Spirosoma rhododendri: one gene and its partner. The protein of the gene in region 1 interacts with the protein of each later gene in a pairwise test. Links are inferred from orthologs where the notes say so. Each region holds a gene or a part of one and is shown on either strand. Other genes may lie near its edges. The genes, in order: eno and rpe.

Region 1 (8,829 bases):
TTTTGTTTTTAACAAATGGTAAAAAATACGCCGTTCTAAACCTGGTATTTAGCTGTGGAATTAGTGACAAACACACTCGCAGTTAAAACCTATGAACAAGAAGATTTTTGTTTCGCTAGCCCTGACACTGCTGTCTTTCGCATGGGCGAATGGTCAGGCTCCGGCTCGTACTGCCAATGGAAAACCGACCGTTGTTTTTGTACACGGATTATGGGCCGATGGCTCGTCGTGGAGTAAAGTAATCGCGCCCTTGCTCGCCAGTGGCTATCCGGTTATCTCCGTGCAGAACCCAACGACATCGCTGGAAGACGACGTGGCTGCGACGAAGCGGGCCATTGCGCGGGCTGAAGGCGACGTTGTACTGGTTGGTCATTCGTGGGGTGGCTTCGTGATTTCCGAAGCGGGCAACGACCCGAAAGTGAAGGCGCTGGTCTACGTAGCGGCCCTGATGCCCGACAACGGGGAAACAATTCCATCGCTTAGCGCGAAGGCTGCGGCCACGAAACTGGGAACGTTCCTGAAACCGGCTGATGGCTTTCTTACCCTGTCGAAAGAAGGTGTTATGCAGGCATTCGCGGGCGACGTAAGCAAGGCCGAGCAGGAGTTGATTTTCGCGACGCAGCCACCCGCTTCGGAATCTGTGTTCAAGGCCGAAGCCAGCAACGTAGCCTGGAAGCAGAAACCAAGCTGGTACATCGTGGCTACCAAAGACGGTGCTATCAACCCTGATCTGGAGCGGATGATGGCGAAACGGGGTAATGCAAAAACCACTGAAATCAGCGCCAGCCACGTACCGATGGTATCGAAGCCAGCCGAAGTGCTCAAGGTAGTAAAAGAAGCCGCCGACAGCGTGAAGTAAGAGTTATCCGAAGCGTTGAAAAAACAAACCCCGGCCATCTGACCGGGGTTTGTCGTTTTTTGGGTAGCTTAAGAAACTGCGTAGCCTGTATGCTGGCGGAGATGTTCCGGGTGGAAGCCTAGCACGATAGCCTGTTTTGGTATTCCCGCTGCAACGAGTGCGTCTGTAACCGACCGATCTGTGTTATCTTCCTGCACCCAGACTTTTTCATCGATTATGTCAATTCGAATGATGGGCTGAACAATGTGTTTTAATCCATCCCATCCCATACTGACTAGCATGTATCGATCACGGTCTGAATCGAATACGACGTCGTCCCGTACCGGCTGACCAACTGAATACGACGCATACTCAGTCAACTGATGGCGGATTAACTGACGGTAGTGGCTCACGGTATCCATTGAATAATCGTTTCGTCTTCTTCATCAAAAATAAGTAAACTGATAGAGAATGTATCCCGTACCAGTTCACCGAATTCGTTCTGAAATAGATTCACGTAAGCACGCTGCGGTATGGCCAAGTATATCGGTCGGTCAGGCTGTTGTAGGGCCAGTATACGTTTATACAACGCATACTGGCCTGCGGCACTTTCCATATCAGCAACGGGCGATACGCTCAGGAAACTTTTGATTTCAACCGCAATCTTATAGTCCTCGCGTTCGGCTCCAATCGTATCATTCTGCGCGCCTAAGTCAACATAAAGTTTTCGGTCACCAAACTTCAGATAAAGCGGGTCATCGGTAATCCGCCAACCATCTTTTTCCAAGGCTTTCACGACTAAGCTATGATAGAGATCCCGCGCGGACATGACTATCCTTTGATCAGGCTCACGCCCGTCATGATCGGTGGTTGCGGTACGCCGAGCAGTTGCAGCACCGTGGGGGCGATATCGGCGAGTTTACCATCGTTCAGGGCGGGGTGGTAGTCGTTGTCGACCAGGATGCACGGCACGAGGTTGGTCGTGTGGGCGGTGTTGGGCGACCCGTCTTCGTTGAGCATAAACTCGGCGTTACCGTGGTCAGCGATGATGATCGTGGTATAGCCGTGGGCTAACGCAGCTTCCGTAACGGCTTTCGCGCAGGCATCGGCAGTTTCGGCGGCCTTCACAACGGCCTCAAACACACCCGTATGGCCCACCATATCCGTATTGGCGAAGTTCAGGCAAACGAAATCCGTTTCTGCGTTTTCCAGCTCGGGAATAATCTTGTCGCGGATGTCGAAGGCCGACATCTCGGGTTTCTGATCGTAGGTTTTGATGGGAATTACTACCTGTTCGCCCTGCTCATTAACGACGGTCATCTCTTTCGGCGACGGAGCCAACAGGCGTTTCTCACCCGTAAACGGCTCTTCGCGGCCGCCCGAAAAGAAGAACGTTACGTGCGGGTATTTCTCCGTTTCGGCAATGCGAATCTGCGTTTTACCCGCTCCGGCCAATACCTCGCCCAGCGTATTTTCCAGGTTGTCTTTCTCGAAAATGACCTTTACGCCCACAAATTCGTCGTCGTATTTGGTCATTGTGATGTAGTTCAGGTCCAGCTTGTGCATGCCCTGGTCCGGAAAATCTTTCTGCGTCAGGGCCTGCGTAATTTCGCGGCCCCGGTCGGTGCGGAAGTTGAAGCACAGCACTACGTCACCCTCCTCGATTACGGCCACGGGCGAACCGGTCGGCTGTGATACGATCAGCGGCTTGATGAATTCGTCGGTTACGTCGGCGTCGTACGAAGCCTGTAGCGCACTGATGACGCCGTCCGGCGAAATAGGCTGACCGATGCCCTTCACCATCGCGTCATACGCCACTTTTACCCGTTCCCAGCGATTGTCGCGGTCCATCGCGTAGTAGCGTCCAACCACGCTGGCGATCTGACCGGTGGTCTGGGCCATGTGCTGCTGTAAGTCCGAGATGTAGTCAACACCGCCTTTGGGGTCGGTGTCGCGGCCGTCGGTGAAGGCGTGAACGAATACGTCGGTCAGCTGATGCGCGTGCGCAATCGACAGTAGCCCTTTCAGGTGGTCGGTATGGGCGTGAACACCCCCGTCAGACACCAGCCCGATGAAGTGTACTTTTTTGCCGTTGGCTTTGGCGAAGTTGAGTGCGTCGACCAGAATCGGCTCATTATCAAGCGTGTGCTCGTCGACGGCTTTGTTGATTTTTACCAGGTCCTGATACACGATGCGACCCGCACCGAGGTTCATGTGACCAACTTCGGAGTTGCCCATCTGCCCAACTGGTAAGCCAACCGCCAGTCCGGACGCTTCAAGCGTGCTGTGCGGGTATTTACCGTAGAGCGAGTTGATGAAGGGCGTATGAGCCGCTTCGATGGCCGACACCGCCGGGTTGATCGGAATCCCCCAGCCGTCGAGAATAATCAGAATGACTTTTTTGTTCATGTTGGTCAATGATTGAATGATAGAGTGATGGAGTGATTGAATGATTGGTGCGCCAGCCTGGTCAATCATTCAATCACTCCATCATTCAATCTTTTGTCAAGTACGCTAGTAACTGTTTGCAGCACCGCTCGACGATCTGGTAGACGTCTTCGAACGCGTCGGGGCCTTCGTAATAGGGATCGGGAACGCTGGGCTGATCGCTGACAGCCGGATCGAATTCACGGAGCAGAAAGATGGTATCCGTCGTGTGCAGACCTGTGCTACGGGAGTTCAGTTTCTCAATAGCATCGAGGTTCAGTTCGTCCATTGCCACGAAATAATCAAACGAAGCGAGGTCGTCGCCGGTCATGCGCCGGGCGCGGTGGGTAAGGGTCAAGCCATGTTCGAGGGCGTTCTGGCGGGTGCGCAGGTCGGGTAGCTGACCAATGTGGTAGGCCGACGTACCCGCCGAATCGCATTCGATCTGACCAGCCAGTCCATTTTCGTCGATAAGCTTACGAAAGACGCCCTCCGCAATGGGCGACCGGCAGATATTGCCCAGACAAACGAATAAAACGCGTATCATCAGCAAACCGGGTGGGTAGATGCACGACACCGACCGTAGCGGTCGACGTGTGGCGGGAAACCCCGCTTATTTTTCAAGGGGTTCATTCAGGGAATCGACCACCACGAAAACGTCTTCGGTGGGCTTCTTCATCAGATACTTCTCGCGGGCGTATTTCTCCCGCAGCCGATCGCTGCCCAGTACTTCGTGCTGGTCAGCGCGAATGGTATCGATCTGCGTCGAATAATAATCGATTTCCCGCTGTAATTCGGTCAGTTTGGCCAGGTTACGAAACTGAGCGATAAAATTGTTGGCGTCGAAAAACGTCATCCAGACCAGCAGCGCCAGCGCCGTAGCTACGTAAAAATTTCGGAAAAACGGCGGAATTTTCTGGAGCATGGCCGGGGGCGGGTTCAAGGTTTAGAGTTTAACGTTTAAGGTTGCTGCTTGCGTAACAACCTTAAACGTTAAACCACAAACGTTAAACTAAACTTACATCTTCAGACCGGGGAAGTAAGCGGTTTCGCCCAGTTCTTCCTCGATGCGGAGCAGTTGGTTATACTTCGCCATTCGGTCGGAGCGCGACGCCGAACCCGTTTTGATCTGACCTGTGTTCAGAGCAACGGCCAAATCAGCGATGGTAGCGTCTTCGGTTTCACCCGAGCGGTGCGACATGATGTTTTTGTAGCTGCTGCGCTTCGCAAGGTTCACCGTATCGATGGTTTCGGTCAGCGAACCGATCTGGTTTACCTTGATCAGAATGGCGTTGGCAATACCCTTGTCGATACCTTCCTGAAGGCGCGTGACGTTGGTTACGAACAGGTCGTCGCCAACGAGTTGCGTTTTCGTGCCCTTCAGCTCGTCGGTGTGCAGCTTCCAGCCATTCCAGTCGTCTTCGGCCATGCCGTCTTCGATCGATAGAATCGGATATTTGGTCGCCCACTCTTTCCAGTAACCCGCCATTTCCGGCGAGGTCAGCTTGTCGCCGGTCGATTTTTTGAAGTGGTACATTCCGCTGTCAGCGTCGTAGAACTCCGAGCTGGCCGCGTCCATCGCGATCCAGACGTCTTCGCCGGGCCGGTAACCGGCTTTCTCGATAGCTTGCAGGATTGTCTGGATGGCTTCTTCGTTCGACTTGATGTTGGGGGCAAAACCACCTTCATCGCCGACGTTAGTTGCCAGACCCATGCCTTTCAGTACTTTTTTCAGGGTATGGAAAATTTCCGTACCCCACCGCAGGGCTTCCGAGAAGCTGGGTGCGTTGGCAGGCATAACCATGAACTCCTGAAAATCAATCGAGTTGTCGGCGTGCGAACCCCCGTTGAGGATGTTCATCATCGGAACGGGCAGCGTGTTGGCGTTAACACCACCGATGTAGCGGTACAGGGGCAGACCAGCTTCCTGCGCAGCGGCTTTGGCAACGGCCAGCGAAACGCCCAGAATGGCGTTGGCGCCCAGCCGACCTTTATTGGGCGTGCCGTCCAGATCCAGCATGATTTTGTCGATCAGGCTCTGATCGAACGCCGAGATACCAACAAGCTCAGGAAAAATCAGTTCGTTGACATTCGATACCGCTTTTAGTACGCCTTTGCCGACGTATACCTTCGGATCGTCGTCGCGCAGTTCGACGGCTTCGTGCGTACCGGTCGATGCGCCCGATGGCACGGCGGCACGGCCCAGAAAGCCGTTTTCGGTGCGAACGTCTACTTCAACCGTGGGGTTGCCGCGCGAATCCAGAATCTGGCGGGCATGAATGCTTTGGATTGTACTCATTGTAACGAAATAAGAAGGGTTAACAACGAAAAAGCTAATTTTTTCAGCCTTGATTGCCAGAACTGTAGCCGATCTGGCGAAGCCGGGGCAAAGTAACAAAATACAGGGCAAAAGTGCAGACTAAGGTTTGGCGAAAAGCACAGCGGGCCGGTAGACGTTGCAAAACAGGGGCGTTTGCCGATATTTGGTGTAGCCTGAACGGTGTAGCCTGGACATTCTGATCCGGTCTGCACAACCCCTCCCTATGCGTCGACTGTCTATTCTTCTGCTACTCATCAGTTTGTTTGGTCAGGTGATGGCTAAACCGGCGGTTCCGATTTTCTCCAAACCGCTGAGCCCCCGGCTGGCAAACTACCAGATCGACGTGTCGCTCGATACGAAGACGCGCAAACTGACCGGGCGCGAAACGCTGACATGGCGAAATCCGTCGAACGCGCCGGTAAACGAACTGCGGTTTCATCTGTACCTCAACGCCTTTCGTAACGAGAAGTCGACGTTTATGCGCGAATCGGGGGGGCAGTTGCGGGGCGATCAGATCGAGCGGAACGGGGCTGAGAATCCGTATGGATCGATTGATGTAACGTCGATGAAAACGGCGGCCGGGGAAGCATTGGCGTATGAATTTATCCAGCCTGACGATAGTAACACCAACGACCGGACGGTGATTCGAGTGTCGCTCTCTAAACCCGTTGGACCGGGACAAACGATCAGCTTACGCATCGACTTCCAGGCTAAGCTCCCCAAAATCTTCGCCCGAACGGGCTACAGCCGCGACTATTACCTGGTTGGGCAGTGGTTCCCCAAAATCGGGGTATACGAACCGGCTGGTACGCGCTATGCCAAGACGAACCAATGGAATTGCCATCAGTTTCATGCCGACTCCGAATTTTACGCCGATTACGGGGTATATGACGTCAACATCACTGCACCGAAGGAGTACTGGGTAAGCGCAACGGGCTTGTTTGTCGGCGAAAAAATGCTGACCAATAACCGCAAAAGGGTGCAGTATCATGCCGAAGACGTAGTCGATTTTGCCTGGACGGCGTCGCCCCATTTTCAGGTCGTCAACGACAAGTGGCTCCGGCCCGATGGCGACTCGGTCAGTATCGAGCTGCTGATGCAGCCGGAGCATCTGTCGCAGGCTAGGCGCCACCTCGACGCGGTGAAAGCGGCCATGACCTACTTCGACAAACACGTGGGCCGGTACCCCTTTCCCAATCTGACCATCGTTGACCCGCCAACCCACGCAAGTGGATCGGGCGGGATGGAATACCCCACATTTATCACGGCCGGAACGAGTTGGGGAACTCCCGCCGGGCTGCGGATACCGGAGGTTGTAACGGTGCATGAATTTGGTCATCAGTATTTTATGCAGCTGCTGGCCAGCAACGAAGCCGAAGAAGCGTGGCTCGACGAGGGCTTCAACCAGTATTTCGAGGGTCGGATTATGGACGAAGCCTACGGGCCGAAAACGTCAGTAGTCGATTGGCTGGGCTTCCGTATGGGTGACCTCGAACTGTCGCGGGATCAGTATGCACACCAGAAGAATCCGGCCGTTGGTTCATCGTTTGGCAACACATGGCAGCTCCCCGCCGGGCAATATGGCGTGCTGACCTACATGAAAACGGCTACCTGGATGCGGACGCTGGAGGGGCTGGTTGGCCGGAGGGTGATGGATGAAATTATCCAGACGTACTTCAACCGCTGGCAGTTTCGGCATCCCAACGCGCAGAGTTTTATCGATATCGTCAACGAAATCGTTCCGAAGCGGCTGGGGCAAAAATACGGTGCTGATATGAACTGGTTTTTCGCGCAGGCGCTCTACGGCGATCAGGTAGTTGACTACCAATTGCAGTCGATACGCAACCGGACCCGGGCAGGGAGTCCCGTTGGGGAAGTAACTGTATTACGAAATTTTGATGGGCAGATGCCGGTGGAGGTACTGATACGGCTCGACGGTGGTACCGACGACAGGCCCCGGGAACAGCGGCTGGTTTGGGATGGCAAAGCCCGGCAGCACACGTTTACCGTGCCCGGCCGGGTCGTGTGGGCGCAGGTCGATCCCGCCCGGAAGGTGTTTATGGATATTGATTTTAACAACAACAGCCTGACCCTATCGCCCTCAACGGCTCCGGAGGCCAAGATCGCTGCGCGTTTTCTGTTTTGGGTCGAGAACTGGATGCAGTGGCTGGTGTGGCTGGCCTGAGTCAGCGTGTATGACGCTAGCTAATGTTGTGCAGTTGGCTGGCGATAGTCTTGCTGATACAGCAGCCACACTATAGGCACGTACCAGACAGGGTGAATAGGTACAATACAAATAGCAACTAATCGAAACAGACTCCCGCGTCCGTCAGTAACGCATTGCGCTACTGACGGATAAACTGACTCGACCGGGTTGGTCGGTGCGGGGCTGGGGAGCGAGGAAGGGTCGAAAAGAGACCGAGATGTTTATCAGGTGGATAGCAGGAACGATACTTAGTAAACTATGGAAGAAGCGAAAAGCTACTGAACAAGGGGCGCTGACGAGGAACCGGAGCCGCGTAGGTTAGGCTGATAGGTACCACCCGACTGATAATTAGATAATTGGGGGGCGGCAGTCAGGGACGGGTCGGTGTGCGTTGTTGTCGAAATGCTGCTATGCTCGTACTGCCAGTAAGCCAGCACTAGCCCAGTTACGACAACGCAAATCAGAACGGTTTTCATAGCGGTCGCGGGGTTAGTTAGCTACCGTTATGTAAGTCGACTGAACTGACGCGGCCGCAATTTCGGTTTCGGGGCCACAACTGGGCAGGCCAGTCATCGTGATCGTATTGGCAGTTAGCGGGGGTTGACGTAGGGAGTTTTTCATTTTTCTGCTGTTTTCAGTGACTGGTTAGTTATAGATCGTTTACTCGCGGAGCACATGACAAAGGTCAGGGTTGCGGGGCGGGCGGGCGTTTGGTTTTGCGTCAGCTTGTTTTGCTAATCGGACAACTTCGGCAACCAACCAGAAAAAGTGCGTTAATGCGGCAGGTCATGTATCAGCGAGCCGTCTGTACCGAGCGACTGGGTTGTCCCCGACAGCTTCCCCGCTGTCGGAGCCGCGACAGCGGCTAACAGAGCTTCGGTCATTCAGCCTGACGGCTCCGACAGCTGGGAAGCTGTCGGGGACAACGTAATCGACCAATTCAGCCATACGGCAAGCGAGTTAGCTTACGTTTGGTTTTGCGCCAGCTTGTTTTGCCTATTGGGCAATCGAGGGCGTCGTCGGTGCAAAAAAGCGGAC
Region 2 (8,752 bases), 5.2 Mb from region 1 along the record:
TATTCATGGCCCGGCGCTGAATAAAGTGCTCAAATCGGGCCTGCCGCTGCGGAGGGCACCCTTTTTCGTTTGGGCAATAGAAATGCGCTTCCCCTTCGCGCCGGATCAGCGGGGTGTCGCAGGCGGGGCAATGGGTTGGGTAGATGATCGGTTCGGTCTGCCCGTGTCGTTTCGTCAGGTCAACACCCGTGACTTTGGGAATGATCTCCCCGCCTTTCTCGACAAACACCGTGTCGTGCAGTTCGACGCCCAGCCGCTGAATCTCGTTGGCATTGTGCAGCGATGCCCGTTTTACGACGGTCCCCGCCAGCAGCACCGGCGTCAGCATGGCCACAGGCGTCACGGCACCGGTTCGGCCCACCTGGTAGTTGATGGCGTTGAGCGTGGTGCTCGCGGCCATCGCTTTGTACTTGAACGCAATGGCCCAGCGCGGACTTTTGGCCGTGTAGCCCAGCTCGCGCTGCTGATCGTAGCGGTTGACTTTGATCACGATACCGTCGGTGCCCAGCGGCAGGTCGAAGCGCCGGGTTTCCCACTCGTTGATGTAGGCCATCACCTCGCTGATCGTAGCGCACTTCCGCCAGGTCGGCGACACGTTAAAGCCCCAGTGCGCCAGCCCCACCAGACTTTCTTCGTGGGTCTGAAACCGCTCGGTTCCGTCGGGGTTGGGTTCCGACAAAAACGAGTACAGGTAGCAGTCGAGCCGGCGTTTGGCGACCGCCCCCGAATCCTGCTGCTTAAACGTTCCCGACGCGGCATTGCGCGGGTTAGCCAGCAGTGGTTCGCCAATGTCTTCGCGCTCTTTGTTTATCCGCTCAAATTCGGCCAGCGGCAGAAATCCTTCGCCCCGCACCTCAAACAGCGCGGGCAGATCGTCCTGGGCGCGTACGGTCAGCGGCATCGTGCGGATCGTGCGGATGTTGGCCGTGATATCGTCACCGCGAACGCCGTCGCCACGCGTTGCGCCCTGTACCAGCACCCCGTTTTCGTAGGTCATGCTCAGCGCGACGCCGTCGAATTTCAGTTCGCAGATATACTCGTAGGGTTCGTCGCGCAGCCCTTTCCGTACCCGGTTGTCGAACTCGATCAGGTCTGTTTCGGAGTAGGTGTTGCCGAGCGACAGCATCGGGAAGCGGTGGTACACCGTGGCAAATTCCTTGCTAATCGTACCGCCGACGCGCTGCGTGGGGCTGTCGGGCCGGCGTAGTTCGGGGTATTGTTTTTCGAGAAGGGTTAACTCCTGAAGTTGCTGATCGAAGGTAAAATCGTCGACTTCCGAAATGCTGTTCTGGTAATACTGCTGATTGTACCAGATCAGTTTATCGGTCAGTTCATTAATACGCTGTTGAGGATTCATGGTACAAAATAAGTCGGATACCGGGTAAAAACGCAGTACGCTACGACGAAAAACAAGGGTAGGATCTTACTGGCAATATTGACCGTATTTCGGTGACCGAGTGAAAAAATTAGCTAGTTTTACCGAATAAAAATTAGTACGATCCAACCGATTACAGCCAGAACCATTCCCTTTTACCGAATGATTTTATGGCGGCTGGTTTTCAGGGTCGGTTGGTTCAGAACTGCTATGTCGCTTCCCGCTATTGCCCCCTCCCTCCTCGCTGCCAATTTTGCCCACCTCGATCGGGAAATGGACATGATTAACCGCAGCGAGGCCGATTATCTGCATTTCGATGTGATGGACGGGGAGTTTGTTCCGAATATCTCGTTTGGCTTTCCACTGCTGGAAGTCGCCCACAACCTGTGCAAAAAACCGCTGGACGTTCACCTGATGATTACCCAGCCCGACCGTTACCTCGCTGATTTTGCCAAAGGTGGGGCCGCCGTCATTCAGGTACATTACGAAGCCTGCCCCCACCTGCACCGTACGCTGGCGCACATCCGCGAGCTGGGCTGCGAAGCTGGGGTAGCCCTGAACCCGCACACGCCCGTTGAACTGCTGAAAGACGTGCTGGCCGAGATCGACGTTGTGCTGATTATGTCGGTCAACCCCGGTTTCGGCGGGCAATCGTTTATCCCGCACACGATTCGGAAAGTGGCGCAACTGAAGCAGTTGCTGCTGGCGAATGGCTCGTCGGCCCGGATCGAGGTCGACGGCGGAGTGAGCCTGGCCAACGCGGCCGACCTGCTGCGGGCCGGTGCCGACACACTGGTGGCAGGCAGTTCGGTCTTCAAAGCCGCTGACCCAGAAGCCGCTATCCGGGAACTGAAACACGTCAGCACGACGGTACCCGCCTGATTTTTTTATCTACTCGACTTGTACGATCCAGATCCGGTATGATCCGAACTTATATCCTCACGCTACTCAGTATCAGTCTATTGCTAGCGGGTTGCGGGGACCAGAAATCCACCGAGCACAACGCAACGCTGGCAAACACCCCTACCGATACGGCCGTACTAGCCGGTCCACCAGCTCCGGAGTGGGCGAAGAACGCGACGATCTACGAAGTAAATATCCGGCAGTTTTCGGCTGAAGGCACGTTTAAGGCCGTGGAAAAACAGCTGCCCCGCCTGAAAGAAATGGGCGTCGATATTCTGTGGCTGATGCCCATCTACCCCATCAGCCAGACGGCGAAAAAAGGCACGCTGGGCAGCCCCTATGCCATTGCCGACTACAAAGCCATCAACCAGAATTACGGTACGGCGGCTGATCTGAAAGCCCTCGTCAACCGGGCGCACGCGCTGGGTATGCACGTTATCCTCGACTGGGTGGCCAACCATACCGGCCGTGATCACGTCTGGATTCGCGAACACCCCGACTGGTACACGCTCGTCAACGGGCAGATGATTGCCCCCATCGACCCCAACACGGGCAAACCCACTGACTGGACCGACGTGATCGACCTGAACTACGACAACCCGGCCCTGCGCAGCGGCATGATCGACGCCATGCAATACTGGGTTCGCGAGTTTGATGTCGACGGTTACCGCTGCGACGTCGCCGGGTTCGTACCGGTCGACTTCTGGGCGCAGTTACGGCCCAAACTCGACTCGATCAAGACGGTGTTTATGTTGTCGGAGTGGGAAGACGAGCCGAAACAGTTCGACAAATGCTTCAACATGAACTACGGCTGGAGCATGCACACCATGATGAAGGCTATCGCCAAAGGAGCCCGTCACACCTCCAGCCTTGACTCGCTGCGGAGCGCCAACCAGAAGCGATTCCCGGCCTGGTATTATCAGATGCTGTTTACGCAGAATCACGACGAGAACAGCTGGAACGGCACACTGACCGAATCGTTTGGCCCGGCCGCCGACGCTATGGTCGTGCTAAGCAGTACGCTGGAAGGCATGCCCCTGGTTTACAACGGTATGGAATCGAACCTGGACAAGCGGCTGGCCTTTTTCGAGAAAGACAGTATCAGCTGGGGCACCTACGAGAAAGCGCCTTTTCTCAAGGCACTGCTGACGCTCAAACACCGCAACCGGGCGCTCTGGAACGGGCTGGCGGGGGCCGGGCGCAGAAAATCACGACCGATCATGACGACGCGGTGTATGCGTTTCACCGGCAGCGCGACAACGACTGGGTCACAGTGGTCGTCAACCTGAGCGACAAGCCCCAGACGTTTCGGCTCATGGGCGAAGGCTACGAAGGCATGTACACCGATGTATTCAGCCACCAATCGCTCGAACTGCGCCCATATAGTTCGATGACACTGCAACCCTGGGGGTATCGGGTCTTCACCAACTAAGGCAGTCGTAAAAGCCTATGAAGAAACTCCTTGTCAAAAAAAATACGACGATCAAAACACCGTTGGGGCGGGCCGAATTATATTATCAGACCGTTTTTGCCGACCATCTGGTGGAAAACTATCAGAAAGACCTCCAGATCAATCCAGCCAAACGGCACCACGATCTGGTCTTTTCCGATATCGATCAGCTCCTGAGAGGTAACGTAAGTATGAAAGTAATCCCTGGAAAGGAAGGCCAGATCGAAGCCGTTTCTTTTTACCGGGGTCGCCACTATTTTACCTGTTTTCACGTTGCTAAAAGACCGGACTCTGATACAATGTTTGCCTTCATCGTTACCTGCTATGCCACAAACGAAAGAAAATACCTCGACCGATACGAAGAGTACATCCAGCTCCTCCAAGAAACGCTCGGCCGTCGAACCCGGTGATTACTTCATTGACGGCAAAGGCCGTATGTATGTACTTGATACGAACCTGCAACCCGTTCGGTACACACCGCCCAAGTAATAAATCATCTGCCTGTTGGCCGGTACCGGACATACATACTTTGCCAGTCTGTTCAGTGGCGACTTACGGCCTATTGTTCGACCGTTAGTAAGCAAAGGCAGCCTAAACGAGCATCCAGTCCACCACCGCCGTTTGCCCATTTCATTGCCAGTCCTGATGCCTAGTAGCCGCGCTCTACGCCTTCTCACCATTATTTCGTTCGGTATCCTTACCCCGACTGCCGGTGTGTACGCGCAGGCGGCAACCGACGCGCCGGTACAGTGGGCGGGCAGCGTAGTGGGCGTTTCATCGGAGAAGCGGGGTGAGCAATACGGCGAGCAGTACAAAGCGTCGCAGGCGTTGGGGTTCCCCAGCAAACTCCCGCAGTTGGGCGAAAGCCCGACGGCATGGGCACCGCAGCAGGCCGAAAACCCCGCTGAAGACTGGATTCAGGTTGGTTTTCCCAAGCCTGCCCTCGCCCGGCAGGTCATCGTCGCCGAAAACGTCAATCCCGGTGCCATTGTACGCGTCGTCGTTACCGACGAAACCGGCACCGACCACACGGTGTATACCAACCCCAAGCCGCAACCCCGCCCCGACCCGCTCCTGCTTGTGGCGCTACCCGGCAACGGACTGACGGTTGCCAGGGTGAAAGTAAGCATCAACAGCGGAGCCATTCGGGGTGTCAATCAGATCGACGCTATCGGGCTGTCGGCTTCGGCCAATCCCCCAACAATTGGCATTCGGCTGGCGAAAGACACGCCCAAAGACATTGTCAAGGAGAATCTGGGCAAGGGGGTCAACTCGGCGGGTCAGGAAGTAGCCCCGGTGATTTCGCCCGACGGTCGGACCTTATACTTTACCCGCAACTACAACAAAGCCAACATCGGCTCGCCCGACCGGCAGGATGTCTGGTACTCGACCCTGTCGTCGGGCAGCAACGGTACACCGGCTGGCTGGAGCGATGCCGTTAATATTGGCCCACCTATCAACAACGCCAGCGACAACGCGATCAGTGGTATTTCGGCCGACGGCAAGACCGCCTATCTCCTGAATATCTACCAGCCCAACGGCAGCACCACCTACGGCATTTCCAAATCGATTCGTACGAAAGCGGGCTGGTCGTTTCCGGCCGGGTTGACGATTAAAAACAACTACAACCTGCCCGAACGCGAAACCGACAACTCCGTCGAAACCGAACTCGCCGTTGCTCCCGACGAACGAACACTGATTCTGTCGGTGCGTCGACGCGATACCCGTGGCGACCGCGACCTGTACGCCACCCACCTGCTGCCCGACAAGACCTGGAGCGAGCCGGTTCATATGGGCAACACGATCAATACCGCCGATACCGAAAGCGCCCCCTTTCTGGCGTCGGACAATAAAACACTCTATTTCACCTCGCGGGGGCATCCGGGCTACGGCAACGGCGATATCTACGTGTCGCGTCGGCTCGACGAGTCGTGGACCAACTGGAGCGAACCCGAAAATCTGGGACCGGGCATCAACACGCCCGAATGGGACGGTTATTTCACCATCCCGGCCGCCGGGGATTTCGCGTACCTGAGTTCCCGCTCGAACTCGATGGGGGAAGACGACATTTTCCGGCTCAAACTCTTCCCGACGATCAAGCCTAATCCTGTGGCCATCGTGTCGGGGCAGGTGCTCGACGCCCAGACGAAAAAGCCCGTAGCCGCGCAGGTCGTTTCGGATATGTTTGGCGAACGGAAAGAGATCACTAAAGTCGATTATGACCCCGAAACGGGTGAGTACCGGCTGATTTTACCGACTCAGAACCGGTACACGCTCAAGGCTATCAAGGAAGGTTATTTTGCCCCGACAGATATTCTCGACCTGAGCAAAGACAAGCGCTTCCGCGACATCAAGCGTAACCTGTATCTGCTCAAAATCGAGCCGGGGCAGGTGATTACGATGCGCGAGATTCTGTTCGAGCAGGGCCACTTCGATTTGATGGTGGGTGCCGACGCCGAACTCGACCGGGTCGTGGATATGCTGAATAAGTATTCGACAATGGAAATTCTTGTCGAGGGCCACTCCGACAATCAGGGCGAGTGGGAACCCAACATGAAACTCTCCGCCGACCGCGTACAGACCGTCAAAGACTACCTGATTGCCAAAGGCGTACCCGATACGCGCATTCAAACCAAGGCCTGGGGCCCCAGCCGACCCGTCGCCAGCAACGAGACCGAAGAGAAGCGGAAACTGAACCGGCGGGTAGAATTCACCATCCTGAAAATGTAGGTCCGCTGAATTTGCCGTAGTTTTGGCCAATGATTGCCTTATCATCCCGCTTTACTTACCTGTTACTTGGTTTGCTTCTGGTGTTGGCGCTCGGTTTACGATTGTACCGGGTTGGCACGTACGGCATCTACTTTGACGAAAAAGCAACGCTGCTCGTCAGCCAGGGTATTGTCATGGAAGGCTTCAATCAGCGCGACGTGTTCGACAAGCCGTACTTCACCCCCGCTGAGTTCTGGAAGCCCAAGACATTCAATGATTTCATGGAAGCCGATACGCGCAGCGACATCGGCAACAGCCCCGCCTATTACGCCGTTGTCTGGGCCTGGCTGAAGGTGTTCGGCATGAGCGACACCTCCCTCCGGATGCCGTCGGTTATCTTCAGCACGCTGCTGATCGGGCTGCTGTTTTTTTTCGTCAGGCGACACTTCCGGTTTCTGGGTGAAGCGCGGGTGAATGCGCTGGCCCTGCTCAGTGCCTTTATCGCGACGATCGAACCGTTTTTCGTGGCTTACAGTCACATCGCCCGGAACTACCCGATGACGTTTTTCCTGACGCTGCTGGCTACGCACCTGTTTCTGCTCATCATGGAACGCGTCCGCCAGCCGTCACTGGCGTCGGCATCGGCGGGGCCGGTGGGTCTGTACGTCGCCTACGGACTCGTTTTTGTCACGTCGGTATTCTCGCACTACCTGACCGTGACCGTGTTTCTGTGCCACGGGCTGTACGCGCTGCTGTTTCTGCGCAATGGGCGGGCGTGGCTATCGCTGGGCCTGACGGCCGGGCTGGGGCTGGGCATCGTGTCGCTCTGGTTTTTGTTCGGCGGTGGGCAGTACACGTTTTTCACGCTGAATTACCAGGCGCAGTTCTACCGAAACATTGCCCTGACCAACCCGACGGGTAGCCCGTTTGGCCTGATCCTGCCCGCTACGTTTGCCAATATTTCGGTGAGGGGCATCCCTATTTTTGCTGACCTGTTCATGCCCACCAATGGCATCGGGCAGGCCATGACGGGTATTCGTAATTCGGCCCTCGCCCTGACCCTGGGGCTGGGTGCTACGGCGGTGCTGCATCGGTACTGGTCGGCGCGGGTCGTGCCGGTCTGGGCTTATGCGGTCATACCGGTGCTGCTGCTGGCGGGTCTGCCGATCTACAGCGTTGTACCGGAGCGGCTGCTGGTACTGTCGGGAGCCGTACCCTTCGTTTACCTGATTGGCCGGTACGTGTACGACCGCTTCGACCGGGCGCAGCGACCCCTGATTACGCTGCTGCTGCTGCTTGCCTTCGTGCCTACCCTGTTTCTGCTGTTTATGGCCTGGCGCTCGGGCCACACCTTCGGCATCACGCAGCGGTACTCCGGTTTTTCGTTTCCGTACGTTTGCATCCTGGTGGCGATGGGCGTGCAGCAACTGGCGTCGGCCCGGTGGTGGCTGGCTGCTCCAATTGCCGCCGTGCTGGTGCTTCAGCTGGTGCATATCGGAAAATTGCTGGGCTCGATCTACGCCGACGAAGCACCCAAGTACACCTACTTCGACCGACCCCGCATCGCCAACCCGTATTGGCAGGCGGCTCAGCAACTTATCAGCACCTACCAGCCGGGCGACACGATCCTGTATCCGAACAAAAAACGGGTCATCTATTCGCAGGCCATCGACAAAACCTACACCCCCCTGTCGCTGCTCGACGCGCAGCTGATGAACGTTTACTTACCGCCATCGGCGACTTATATTCAGCGCATTGACCCAGCCGAACCTGACCGGATCGTACTGGTCAACGGACGGACCGGAGCGAGAATTACTATATTTGATTTCAAAGGGTCTACATATCGCTATGGCGACTGACCATCAATACATTACAACTATGCAAGCTACAGAAGCACTGACCGAAACCCGCCAATTACAGGGTCAGCTCCGGCTGAACATTCTGGAAATGTATAACCGGGCACATGCCGGTCACATAGGCTGCTCGCTAAGCTGCGTCGACCTTATGATAGCTACGCTGATCCTGCGGAAGCGGCCTCAGGATACGTTTCTGCTATCGAAAGGACACGCGGCTGCGGCCCTGTACATTTGCCTGCATCACCTCGGCGAACTGACCGACGACGATCTGGCTACGTTTTATCAGAACGACACCACCCTGCCCGCCCATCCGGCCCCCAACAAGCACAAAGGCATTCCGTTTGCCACGGGATCGCTCGGGCACGGCCTGCCCATTGGCACTGGTATTGCCCAGGCGGGTAAGATGCTGGGCGACGATTCGCGGGTGTTCGTGCTTATGTCTGACGGGGAAACCAACGA

The links.
Region 2: the proteins of eno (region 1) and rpe interact in binary tests that used the Escherichia coli proteins (3 or more experiments, as listed by UniProt). The link is inferred for Spirosoma rhododendri from one-to-one orthologs.

What each region holds. Positions count from the first base shown.
Region 1 is NZ_CP051677.1:275,740-284,568, reverse strand. The notes cover bases 3,425-6,269. They hold eno (phosphopyruvate hydratase), read right to left. Parts: upstream 5,565-6,269; coding sequence 4,284-5,564; downstream 3,425-4,283. Other genes in these bases: HH216_RS01100 (M1 family metallopeptidase), read left to right, coding at 5,809-6,269; HH216_RS01110 (FtsB family cell division protein), read right to left, coding at 3,879-4,190; HH216_RS01115 (low molecular weight protein-tyrosine-phosphatase), read right to left, coding at 3,425-3,812. Outside these bases: HH216_RS01135 (alpha/beta fold hydrolase), read left to right, coding at 92-859; HH216_RS26835 (XisI protein), read right to left, coding at 928-1,260; HH216_RS01125 (element excision factor XisH family protein), read right to left, coding at 1,248-1,634; gpmI (2,3-bisphosphoglycerate-independent phosphoglycerate mutase), read right to left, coding at 1,670-3,247; more of HH216_RS01115, read right to left, coding at 3,333-3,424; more of HH216_RS01100, read left to right, coding at 6,270-7,770; HH216_RS01095 (hypothetical protein), read right to left, coding at 8,067-8,267. UniProt on the Escherichia coli protein: Catalyzes the reversible conversion of 2-phosphoglycerate (2-PG) into phosphoenolpyruvate (PEP). It is essential for the degradation of carbohydrates via glycolysis.
Region 2 is NZ_CP051677.1:5,499,057-5,507,808, forward strand. What follows is about bases 654-3,421. They hold rpe (ribulose-phosphate 3-epimerase), read left to right. Parts: upstream 654-1,585; coding sequence 1,586-2,257; downstream 2,258-3,421. Other genes in these bases: ligA (NAD-dependent DNA ligase LigA), read right to left, coding at 654-1,357; HH216_RS23110 (alpha-amylase family glycosyl hydrolase), read left to right, coding at 2,296-3,421. In the rest of the region: more of ligA, read right to left, coding at 1-653; more of HH216_RS23110, read left to right, coding at 3,422-3,567; HH216_RS26790 (alpha-glucosidase C-terminal domain-containing protein), read left to right, coding at 3,510-3,710; HH216_RS23115 (hypothetical protein), read right to left, coding at 3,788-4,000; HH216_RS23120 (hypothetical protein), read left to right, coding at 4,053-4,217; HH216_RS23125 (OmpA family protein), read left to right, coding at 4,374-6,458; HH216_RS23130 (glycosyltransferase family 39 protein), read left to right, coding at 6,488-8,296; HH216_RS23135 (transketolase), read left to right, coding at 8,316-8,752. UniProt on the Escherichia coli protein: Catalyzes the reversible epimerization of D-ribulose 5-phosphate to D-xylulose 5-phosphate.